DNA from 2 places in the Pseudomonas sp. P65(2024) genome. Region 2 is predicted to be linked to the other one. Evidence: predicted binding sites of a transcription regulator. Region 2 holds the regulator's gene; the other holds the start of a gene.
What was found. Region 2 encodes sigma-54, which starts transcription at its own class of promoters, with help from an activator protein. Its sites were predicted from a motif close to ANTGGCATNNANNTTGCTNT; they were not measured.

Region 1 (5,938 bases), on a different contig from region 2:
TGCCGATGACCTGCGCGGCCGGGTTGCCGACGGTGGTGATCGACACGGTGCCGTCCTTGCCGACGGTGAACGTCTGCGCGTCTGGCGGCACGACGATGGCCGGTTCCAGGGCAAAGCCGTTGGCGGTGACGATCTGGCCGTCGGAGTTCAGGTGGAAGGTACCGTCGCGCGTGTACGACACGGTGCCGTCGGGCTGCAGGATCTGGAAGAAGCCGCGACCGTTGACCGCCATGTCCAGCGGGTTTTCAGTGGTCTGCAGGCTGCCGGCATTGAAGCTCTTCTGGGTGCCGACGATGCGCACACCGGTACCGACCTGCAGGCCCGAAGGCAGCTCGCTGTCCTGGGTGGACTGCGCGCCAGGCTGGCGCTTGATCTGGTAGAGCAGGTCCTGGAACTCGGCACGATCACGCTTGAAGCCGGTGGTCGAGACGTTGGCCAAGTTGTTGGAGATGACCGCGAGGTTGGTGTCCTGGGCGGACAGGCCGGTTTTAGCGACCCAAAGAGCCGGAAGCATTTAATGTTCTCCTCGTGCGCCTGTTTTACGGCACCCGTTCAAATGTAATTAGCCGATTTGCAAAACCCGAGCCATGGCTTCATCGCCTTCCTTGGCCGCGTTCATCATCTTGACGTGCAGTTCGAACTGACGGGACAGCGCCAGCACCGAGGTCATTTCCTCGACGGCATTGACGTTGCTAGACTCCAGGAAACCCGAGACCACCCGCACGTTGACATCGGCGTCAGCCGGCTGGCCAGTGGTGGTGTGGATCATGCCGTCCAGGCCCTTGGTAAGCCCCTTGATATCCGGATTGACCAGCTTGATCCGGTCGACCTCGGCCATCACCCGCGGATCCTCGCCCATGGCGCGGATGCTGATGGTGCCGTCGTCGCCGACCTCGACCTTCTGCTCCGGCGGAATGGCGATGGGACCGCCATTGCCGATCACCGGCATGCCGTTGCCAGCACGCAGCACGCCCAGGGCGTCGATGTTCAGGCTGCCGGTGCGCACGTAGGCTTCGCTACCGTCTGGTGCCTGCACGGCGATGAAACCCTTGCCGGCAACCGCCACATCCAGCTCCCGACCGGTCTCGACCAGCGCACCCTCGCTGAAATCGGTGGCCGGGCGCTCGGTCATGGCGAAGGCGCGTGCCGGAAAGCTGTCGCCGAACACCGGCATCGAACGCGCCTGCTCCAGGTCACGCTGGAAGCCGTTGGTGGAAACGTTCGCCAGGTTGTTGGCATGGGCCTTCTGCGCCAGCGCGTTCTGGCTGGCGCCGGTCATGGCCACGTAAAGCATCTTGTCCACAGCATCTCCTCTACGCGAACCTTGCCGCGCTATCGTTGGCAAGGGTAAAGCAAATATCGAACCAAACTGACGCAACCCTTTGAGTACGGGGCATTCAGGGCCACGCCAAGACAAAAAGCGTCAGTTTGTCGGCGAATGTTTGCCGCAGGCGGCAACACCCCGTCAGTTGTTCCGACACGCGCCATTGTTGTAGGGCCCGGAATGACGCTTCCAGCCCTCGCCCGGATCGGTGGCCGAGCACATGTAGCGCCCGGTCGCCAGGCTTTGCCACTGATACCAGGGCGCCGGCGCGGCGCGCAGCGAGAGCGCGATCAACAGTGCGCCCGCCACCGCCACGAGCATCGACAGTTTCTTCATGGCTTTGCCCTCCGCTGTGCCAGACGTGAAAAAGCCCCCGCAAGCAGGGGCTTTTTCACGCCACGATCATCAGGTCATCTGGATGATGGTCTGCATGATGGTGCTTTCGGTGGAAATGGTCTTGGCGTTGGCCTGGTAGTTGCTCTGCGCCTTGATCAGGTTGACCAACTCGCCAGTCAGGTCGACGTTGGAGTCTTCCAGGGAACTGCCCGCGATACGACCCAGGGTACCGGTGTCCGGCTCGCCGATGATCGGCACGCCCGAAGCGTAGGACTCTTTCCAGGCGGTGGCGCCGACAGGGGTCAGCCCCTGCAGGTTCGCGAAGTTGGCGATCACCACCTGACCGATGACCTTGTTCTGGCCGTTGGTGAAGTTGGCGAACAGGTTGCCGCTCTGATCCACGGTCAGGCCGGCGAGCTCACCGGTGGCATAGCCATCCTGGTCCTTGGCAGTGGTGGCCGAGGCCGCGTTGTACTGAGTGGTGGCCAGCATGTCCAGGGTCACACCACCGGTGCGTGCGGTGGCACCATTGCCTACCCAGGCGCCTGCGGCGTTCTTCTCGGCCGGCACCCAGTTGGCCAGCTGGAAGGTCTTGTCGGCAGCGACGGTCAAGCCACCTGCGACCGGCCCGGCAGCCATTGCGGCGGTATCCAGCTTGCCTGCCGAGGTGAACGGCAGCTTGTTGACCAGCGGAGTGGACAAGGTGGGGTCGGCCGGATTGCGACCATCGATGGTGGTGTACATGGTCCAGGAGTTGGTACCGGCATCCTTGACGAAATACTGGTTCATCTGGTGTTCGTTGCCCTGGCTGTCGTAGACCGGGGTATTGAAGGTGTAGTTGTAGCTTTTGACATTGGTCGGATCGAACGGCGCAACTGTCGGCGCTGCGTCGCTGGAGTTCAGGTTGACCGTTTCGGAAATGCGACCCGTCGGCTTCGGCGACAGGTTCGAGGTATCGATCTTCAGGTTGGTCAGCGACCCCTGGATGACCTTGCCGTTTTCATCCACCGGATAACCCTGCAGGTTGGCGCCGTTGGCGTTGACCACGTAGCCTTCCTTGTCGCTGTAGAAGGCGCCGGAGCGGGTGTAAATCCGCGAGCCGTTGTCATTCAGGGCAAAGAAGCCGTTGCCGTCGATGGCCATGTCCAGCGCCTGGCCGGTGCCATTGATGTTGCCCGGGTTGAACATCTGCGAGACCGCCATGGTCTTCACGCCGCTGCCTACCTGGGTCTTGCCGCCGGCGGTGCCACGGATGGACTGCGAATACTGGTCGCCGAACTCGGCGCGCGACGATTTAAAACCGGTGGTGGCGACGTTGGCAATGTTGTTGCCGGTAACGTTCAGAGCCTTGTTCGCCGCGTAGAGACCGCTAAGGCCGATATTGAAAGACATTTACTCGCTCCTTGTGCCGATGCTGCGGCGTTAGATTCCGATGGTGGTTACTTTGGAGATGCCGACTTTGCCGATACCGGCCAGGTCGAGCATCATCTCGCTGCCGTTCTGGAAGCTGACACTGTTGACCTTGGCCGGCAGCAGCGTGGCCAGCGTCTTGGCCTTGCCGTCGACCTTGGTCTCGGCACTGAAGGTATAGGTGCCCGGCTCGACCGCCTCGCCCTTCTCGTTCTTGCCGTCCCAGATGAAGTCGGCGGTACCGGCCTTGCGCGCCCCCAGGTCGATGGTCTTGACCACGTTGCCATCCTTGTCCTTGATGCTGACCTTGCCCTCGGTGATGTTCGACGGCACCACGACCTGGCCATTGAAGCTCTTGGTGGTGTCGACCACCGCCTTGTCGCTCGCCACGATCACCGAGCGACCGACCAGCGAAGTGGCCTGCAGCGCCTGGGACGAACCAATGCCGGTGAGGATGCCGTCGACCGACTCCTTCAGCGACTGGATGCCCTCGAGGCTGCTGAACTGGGCCAACTGCGCGACGAATTCGCCGTTGTCCTGGGGATCCAGCGGGTTCTGGTTCTTCATCTGCGTCACCAGCAACTGCAGGAACGCATCCTTGCCCAGCGCGCTGCCGGCCTGCCCGGTGTTGCTCTTGTTGGCAGGCTTCTGCAGCGAATCCAGATAGCCGCTGCCGACCTTGGTATCGGTATTGGTGGTAGTCATTACGGCTCCCTGCTTACTGACCCAGGGTCAGCACTTTCTGCATCATGTTCTTGGCGGTGTTCATCAGTTCGGCGTTGGTCTGGAACGCGCGACTGGCGGAGATCATGTCGGCCATCTCCTCGACCACGTTGACGTTCGGGTAGTAGACGTAGCCGTCCTTGTTCGCCGCCGGGTGGTTCGGCTCGTAGCGGGCCTCGAGGTTGCTCTGGTCCTCGATGATGCCCTTGACCTGGACGCCCTGCCCCGCCTCGCCCTGATCCTCGAACAGCGACTGGCCCGCGCCGCCCTGAGCCTGCTGGAAGGTGGTGGCGAACACCGGATGACGAGCGCGGTAGGTCTGGTCGATGCTCGAGGACACCGTCTCGGCGTTGGCGATGTTCGAAGCGACGGTGTTCAGGCGCGTATTCTGCGCGCTCATGCCGCTACCGGCGATGTTGAAGACACTGGCAAGGGACATGGTCACTCTCCACGCAGGGCCGATACCAGCCCTTTGAATTTACTGTTGAGCAGGGTGAAGCTGGCCTGGAAGCCAACGGCGTTTTCGGTGTAGTTCGATTGCTCGATCTGCGCGTCCACGGTGTTCTGGTCGATCGACGGCTGCATCGGGGTGCGGTACTGCAACGTGTCGTCCATCATCGCCAGGCCTTCGGCCTCGATGTGACGGCTGTTGGTGCGGTCCAGGGCGATACGTCCGTTCTGCTGTTTGTCGGCCTCGGCGGCGAGCACCGAAGAGAAGTCCATGTCACGCGCCTTGTAGTTGGGCGTGTCGGCGTTGGCGATGTTGTTGGCCAGCACCTCGGCACGCTGGGCACGGAAGCCCAATGCCTTTTCGTGGATGCCAAGCGCCTTGTCGAAGCTGATGCTCATATCGGGGAAACCTTCAAAGGTTGACCAGAGTTTCGTTGGCTTAGGCTTTAGCAAGGGCTGTGCCAACCTGCGCAACCCCAAGTAAAGCGGGGGCTAGCCAGATATCAGGACACTGGCGATGCCAGAAAAGCGGCAATGTGCTTCCGCATCGAACTCGGCAAGCGGCAATTGCCAGGCGGCAAAAGCGGCAAAACAAAAAATTGACGTCAATTCGACATGTCATTTAGCCACCAATCGCGATAGCATCCGCGTCCTCGCGCACCAGCCTACGCGATCACGGTTGTTGCCCGCATGGATGCGCGCCGCTTTCATTACGATTTCAAAGGAACGAAACCGTGCCACCGCTTAACCTGCGCAAGACCCTCCTGGCCCTCCTGATCGGCGCCATTCCCGCCCCCGCCCTGGCTTTGCCCCAGACCATTGCACTGACCGATGCCGGCTACAGGGGTGACCACCAGTCCTTTGCCGACGACCTCGAGTTCACCGGCAGCTTCACCGGCCGCCAGCAGGACGCGATCGCTCTCGCGAACAGCCTGGTGGCGGGCAACATGACGCTTGGCAGTGTAATCAACGACAACGACACGAACGCTGTCGACCTGATCCATCGCAGCGACGGTATCCGTATCAGCGGCACCAACATCGGCGGCTTCCTGACCAACCGCGGCAATGTTGTCACTACCAGCCTCGACGGTGCCGCCCTGCGCCTGAGCGCCAGCACCGTCGACGACGACCTGACCAACGAAGGGTTGCTCAAGGCCGGCAGCAGCTTCTCGTACAACAATGGCGGCCCCACCTACGGCATCGACCTGTCCAGCTCCGGTAGCAACATCAGCCGCATCCATGGCGGCCTGATCAATGCCGCAGGCGCCCGCATCATCGCCACCGGCCGCAACTCACGGGCCATCAACCTGGCAGGGGCGAACCTGGAAGAGCGGGTGGTCAACCGCGGCGAGATCAGCGCGACGGGCCCGGGCGCCATCGCCATCCACGCCACCACGGATGCCGCCAACCGGCCGACCGTACTGGCCGGCATCGACAATCAGGGCCAGATTTTCGCTGGTGACCAAGGCTCCCAAGCCATCGTGCTCGACGGCGCGACCCTGTTCGACAGCCTGGGACGTCATATCGAAAACAGCGGCAGGATCGTGGCCGGCGACACCGCCATCCGCATTGGCAATACCGCCTTCGACGGCCCCGGCCTGCAACCCGGGTACAAGGCCAACGGTGACCTGAACATCTTCAACAGCGGCGAGATCTGGGCCAAAGTCGCCATCGACGCCACCGCCAGCAACCGCC
Region 2 (5,938 bases):
GCATGTCGCGGTTCAAGGCGTTCCTGATCGGCGCGGCGTCCGGGTTGGTCGAACCGCTGGCCGCGGTGATCTGCGCCTGGCTGGTGAACATCGCCGAACTGTTGCTACCGCTGGGCTTGGCCTGTGCGGCGGGGGCGATGCTGCTGGTGGTGACCCAGGAGATCATTCCCGAATCGCGCAGCAACGGGCATCACCGCCTGGCGAGCCTGGGGCTGTGTGCCGGGTTCTGCCTGATGATGGTGATGGACACGGCGCTGTCTTGAGCCCGGCACATTCCCTGTAGGAGCGTGCGCAGTCGTTAACGGCGCTTACTCGCCTTCGTCGAAGAAGTTCTCGATCAACGCGACCAGTGCATCCATGGCCTCACCGTCCTGTTCGCCCTCGGTGTGCAGGTGCACCGGCGTGCCCTTGCCGGCGGCGAGCATCATCACCGCCATGATGCTCTTGCCGTCCACCAGCTTGTCCGGTGCGCGGCCGACCCGTACCTGGCAGGGAAAGCGACCGGCCACGCCGACGAACTTGGCGGCCGCCCGCGCATGCAGGCCCAGCTTGTTGATGATGGTGATTTCGCGGGCGGGCATCGTGGGGCGGATCCTGTGGGCTAGAGGTCGCGGTGGCGGACCTGGACGTTTTTCAGGGATTGCTGGAGCAGTTGGCCAAGCCGTTCGGTGATGTACACCGAGCGGTGGTGGCCGCCGGTACAGCCGATGGCGATGGTGACGTAAGCGCGGTTGCTGGCGGCGAAGCGCGGCAGCCACTTGAGCAGGTAGCCGGAGATGTCCTGGAACATTTCCTCGACGTCCGGCTGGGCGGCCAGGTAATCAATTACCGGCTGTTCGAGGCCGGAATGCTCACGAAGTTCCGGCTTCCAGTACGGATTGGGTAGGCAGCGCACGTCGAACACCAGGTCGGCGTCCACCGGCATGCCACGCTTGAAACCGAATGACTCGACCAGGAACGCGGTGCCTGGCTCGGGCTGGTTGAGCAGGCGCAGCTTGATCGAATCGCGCAGTTGATAGAGGTTCAGGCTGGTGGTGTCGATCTTCAGGTCGGCGAGGTCGGCGATCGGGCCGAGCAGCTCGCTTTCCACGCGGATCGCCTCGGCCAGCGAACGGCTGTCGTTGGTCAGCGGGTGGCGGCGGCGGGTTTCCGAGAAGCGCTTGAGCAGGGTGTCTTCGTCGGCGTCCAGGTACAGCACGTCGCACTGGATATGGCGCGAACGTGCATCTGTCAGCAGTTCGGGGAAGCGTGACAGGTGGCTGGGCAGGTTGCGCGCATCAATGGACACAGCGACCTTCGGTTGCAGCAGCTCGGTGTTGAGCAGCGCGTTTTCCGCCAGCTGCGGCAGCAGCCCGGCGGGCAGGTTGTCGATGCAGTAGTAGCCGTTGTCTTCCAGCACGTCGAGGGCGGTACTCTTACCGGAGCCGGAGCGGCCGCTGACGATGATCAGGCGCATGTTCAGTGCTCGTTCTGTACGTCCAGGACGACCTGGTAAAGGGTCTCGCTGCTGTCGGCGGCACGTAGGCGATCGCGGACCTCCTTGCGATCTAGCATGCTGGCGATCTGACGCAGCAGTTCAAGGTGGGCATCGGTGGCAGCTTCCGGGACCAGCAGGACGAACAGCAGGTCGACCGGGGCACCATCGATGGCGTCATAATCAATGGGGGCATCCAGGTGCAGCAGGGCGCTTACTGGCGCGCTGCAACCCACAAGCCGGCAGTGCGGAATGGCGATGCCATTGCCAAAACCGGTGGAGCCGAGTTTTTCCCGAGCGATGAGCTTGTCGAAGACATCTTGCATCTCCAGCTCGGGTACTTGCTCGGCGATCAGGGTGGCGACCTTTTCCAGGGCGCGCTTCTTGCTGCCGCCCGGCACGTTCACGAGTGAACGGCCGGGGGTCAGGATGGTTTCAAGTCGGATCATGGATGAGGGGGATCAGCGGGCGGCTGCGCCTTGCAGCAGGCTTTGCTGTTTTTCCTTGTGTTTTTTCAGTTGGCGATCGAGTTTGTCGGCCAGGGCGTCGATCGCCGCGTACATGTCTTGGTGTTCGGCGTTGGCGACGACTTCGCCACCGGGAATCTGGAGTGTGGCTTCCACCTTCTGCTGCAGCTTCTCGACCTTCATGATCACCGTCGCATTGGTGATCTTGTCGAAATGACCCTCCACGCGGGCGAGCTTCTCGAGCACGTAATCGCGCAGTGGTTGGGTGACTTCTACATGCTGTCCACTGATGTTGACTTGCATACAGCTTCTCCTTTGTTGCCCGTGCATAAAGAGGCAGGTCTTGCACCTGCCACTGAAACGCTGTGGCACATCCTGGGGCTACATCAGTCGCTTGCGCTCGCTTGATGGGGCGATGCCCAACGATTCGCGGTACTTGGCGACGGTGCGACGGGCTACCTGGATGCCTTGTGCCTCCAGTAAACCAGCGATCTTGCTGTCACTCAATGGCTTTTTCTGATTTTCCGCCGCCACCAGTTTCTTGATGATCGCGCGAATCGCCGTGGACGAGCATTCGCCGCCTTCGGCGGTGCTCACGTGGCTGGAGAAAAAGTATTTCAGTTCGTAGATGCCGCGCGGGGTGTGCATGTATTTCTGCGTGGTCACCCGGGAAATGGTCGACTCGTGCATGCCCACCGCCTCGGCGATATCGTGCAGCACCAGCGGCTTCATGGCCTCGTCGCCATGGTCGAGGAAGCCGCGCTGGTGCTCGACGATCTGTGTCGCCACCTTCATCAGCGTCTCGTTGCGGCTCTGCAGGCTCTTGATGAACCAGCGCGCTTCCTGCAGCTGGTTGCGCATGAAGGTGTTGTCGGCGCTGGTGTCGGCGCGGCGAACGAAGCCGGCGTACTGCGGGTTGACCCGCAGGCGCGGTACCGCTTCCTGGTTGAGCTCGACCAGCCAGCGCTCGCTGTCCTTGCGCACGATGACGTCGGGCACGACGTACTCGGGCTCGCTGGACTCGATCTGCGAGCCGGGGCGCGGGTTGAGGGTCTGCACCAGTTCGATGACCTGGCGCAGCTCGTCTTCCTTGAGCTTCATGCGGCGCATCAGCTGGCTGTAGTCGCGGCTGCCGAGCAGGTCGATGAAGTCGGTGACCAGGCGCTGGGCCTCACCCATCCAAGGCGTCGAGGCCGGCAGTTGGCGCAGTTGCAGCAGCAGGCATTCGCCCAGGGAGCGGGCGCCGATGCCGGCGGGTTCGAACTGCTGGATGCGGTGCAGCACCGCCTCGACCTCGTCCAACTCGATGTCGAGTTCCGGGTCGAAGCCTGCGCAGATTTCCTCGAGGGAGTCCTCCAGGTAGCCCTGGCCGTTGATGCTGTCGATCAGGGTGACGGCGATCAGGCGGTCGGTGTCGGACATCGGCGCCAGGTTGAGCTGCCACAGCAGGTGACTCTGCAGGCTCTCGCCGACCGAGGTGCGGGTGGTGAAGTCCCACTCGTCGTCATCATTGCTCGGCAGGCTACTGGCGCTGGTCTGGTAGATGTCCTCCCAGGCGGTGTCGACCGGCAGTTCGTTGGGAATGCGCTCGGCCCATTCGCCGTCTTCGAGGTTTTCCGCGGTGCTGCTGGTACTGGTTTCCTGGAAGCTGTTGTCCTGGACTTCGGCGGCCGGCTTGTTCTCGGCGTTGTCCGCCATCGGGTCGCTGTTGTCGAAGTCCTCGCCGTCTTCCTGACGTTCGAGCATCGGATTGGACTCCAGCGCTTCCTGGATTTCCTGCTGGAGGTCCAGGGTGGAGAGCTGAAGCAGACGGATGGCCTGTTGCAACTGCGGGGTCATCGTCAGTTGCTGGCCCATTTTTAGGACGAGCGATGGTTTCATGGCTGGGGCTTGATACCTTGTTGCCGGCGCGCATGCGCCATCCACTACACGGAGGGCGCCTGGGCGCCGATTTTAAGCAAGTTATATGCCTGAAATTGCAGCGTTTGCCTAGAGCACTGTAACAACTTAAGCCTCGAACAGGCGCCTGCGCCAGTGCTCCGGGCAGGCCAGGGTCAGAGTCGGAACTCGTGCCCCAGGTATACTTCCTTGACCAGCTGGTTGGCCAGGATGGTCTCGGCGTCGCCTTCGGCGATCAGCTGGCCATCGTTGACGATGTAGGCGGTCTCGCAGATGTCCAGGGTCTCGCGAACGTTGTGGTCGGTGATCAGGACGCCGATACCCTTGTTCTTGAGGTGGTGGATGATCTGCTTGATGTCGCCGACAGAGATCGGGTCGACACCGGCAAAGGGTTCGTCCAGCAGGATGAACTTGGGCGCGGTGGCCAGGGCACGGGCGATCTCGACGCGGCGGCGTTCGCCGCCGGAGAGGCTCATGCCGAGGTTGTCGCGGATATGGCTGATGTGGAACTCCTGCAGCAGGCTTTCCAGCTCCTTGCGCCGACCGTCACGGTCGAGGTCCTTGCGTGTCTCGAGGATGGCCATGATGTTGTCGGCCACCGACAGCTTGCGGAAGATCGAGGCTTCCTGCGGCAGGTAGCCGATACCGGCCTTGGCGCGCCCGTGCATGGGTTGGTGGCTGACGTCGAGGCTGTCGATCAGCACGCGACCTTGGTCGGCCTGGACCAGGCCGACGATCATGTAGAAACAGGTGGTCTTGCCGGCGCCGTTGGGGCCTAGCAGGCCGACGATCTGGCCGCTGTCGATGGACAGGCTGACGTCGCGAACGACCTGCCGGCCCTTGTAGCTCTTGGCCAGGTGCTGGGCTTTGAGGGTTGCCATTTACTCGGCCTTTTTCTTCGGTTGAATGACCATGTCGATGCGCTGACGTGGTGCAGTCACGTTGCCACCGCGACCGGCGGTAGCCACCTGGGTCTTGGTGTTGTAGACGATCTTCTCGCCTTCGGTGGTGTTGCCTTCGTTCTCGACCTTGGCGCGATCGGTGAGGATCACCATGTCTTTCTGCGCCTGGTACTGGATGGTCACGGCCCAGCCTTTCATCTTGTCGGGCTTGGCGGCGCTCTGCTGTTGCTCGAAGTAGGCCAGGTTGCCCACCGAGGTGACCACGTCGATGTCGCCGGAGGCGGCGCGGGTCATGGTCACGGTGTTGCCTTTGATCATCATCGAACCCTGGGTGATGATCACGTCGCCGGTATAGGTGGCAACGCCCTGCTTGTCGTCCAGGTGGGCGTTGTCCGCCTGGATGCGGATCGGCTGGTCACGGTCGTTCGGCAGGGCGAAGGCGCTCGCGCTTCCCAGTGCTACGCCCAGGCTGAGCAGAAGGGGGATGGTTTTAACGAGCCTCATACTGTCCTCTTACGTTAGAGAGCAGGTCCATCCTGCCTTCTTTCAAATACGCTTTCATTCCTTTGCCCGTAGTCGTGCCACCGGCGCCGTCGATTCTAACGGCTTGCTCGGTCTGCGCATATTGCTTCTGCGGGAACACGGTCATGCGTGTGCTGGTGATGATGGTTTCACGTTGCTTCTCGTCGGTGCGCGCCACGCGCACATCGTCGATCAGCTCGACCTCGGTGCCGTCCGGATTGACCTCGGCGCGCTTGCTCTGCACGTGCCAGGGATACTCGGTGCCACGGTACATGTGCAGGTCGGGCGTGGTCACCAGGGTGACCTCGCTGGCCTTCAAATGCTCGACCTTGGCGGCGGTCATCTCGTACTGCAGCTTGCCGTCGGGCAGGAACTGCAGGCTGTGGGCGTTGATCGCATAGTAGTCGATGGCGCTCTGGTCGACCTGGGCCTGCGGCTGGTCGAGGAAGCTCTCCGGGCTGATATTCCAATAGCCTACTGCAACGAGCACGGCGGCGATCCCGCCTAGCAGCGCGACATTTCTGATCTTCTTGCTGAGCATGGGCAGCCTTACAGGTAATGGGCGTTGGCAGCGTCCAGGGTGCCCTGGGCCTGCATGATCAGTTCGCAGAACTCGCGGGCGGCGCCTTCGCCGCCGCGAGCCTGGGTAACGCCATGGGCGTGCTGGCGAACGA

Region 1: the regulator sigma-54 is predicted to act here: its motif matches at 4,690-4,709, upstream of flgB (flagellar basal body rod protein FlgB).

The regions. Positions count from the first base shown of each region.
Region 1 covers NZ_JBLIYX010000012.1:49,305-55,242, forward strand. The annotation lists gene flgG (flagellar basal-body rod protein FlgG) at 1-514, opposite strand, end outside; gene flgF (flagellar basal-body rod protein FlgF) at 563-1,303, opposite strand; gene AC25MA_RS16925 (hypothetical protein) at 1,466-1,660, opposite strand; gene flgE (flagellar hook protein FlgE) at 1,730-3,052, opposite strand; gene flgD (flagellar hook assembly protein FlgD) at 3,083-3,775, opposite strand; gene flgC (flagellar basal body rod protein FlgC) at 3,789-4,232, opposite strand; gene flgB (flagellar basal body rod protein FlgB) at 4,235-4,642, opposite strand; gene AC25MA_RS16950 (autotransporter family protein) at 4,978-5,938, shown strand, end outside.
Region 2 covers NZ_JBLIYX010000016.1:36,395-42,332, reverse strand. The annotation lists gene AC25MA_RS19880 (ZIP family metal transporter) at 1-263, shown strand, start outside; gene AC25MA_RS19875 (HPr family phosphocarrier protein) at 309-581, opposite strand; gene rapZ (RNase adapter RapZ) at 602-1,456, opposite strand; gene ptsN (PTS IIA-like nitrogen regulatory protein PtsN) at 1,459-1,923, opposite strand; gene hpf (ribosome hibernation-promoting factor, HPF/YfiA family) at 1,936-2,244, opposite strand; gene AC25MA_RS19855 (RNA polymerase factor sigma-54) at 2,323-3,822, opposite strand; gene lptB (LPS export ABC transporter ATP-binding protein) at 3,996-4,721, opposite strand; gene lptA (lipopolysaccharide transport periplasmic protein LptA) at 4,722-5,246, opposite strand; gene lptC (LPS export ABC transporter periplasmic protein LptC) at 5,233-5,805, opposite strand; gene AC25MA_RS19835 (KdsC family phosphatase) at 5,814-5,938, opposite strand, start outside.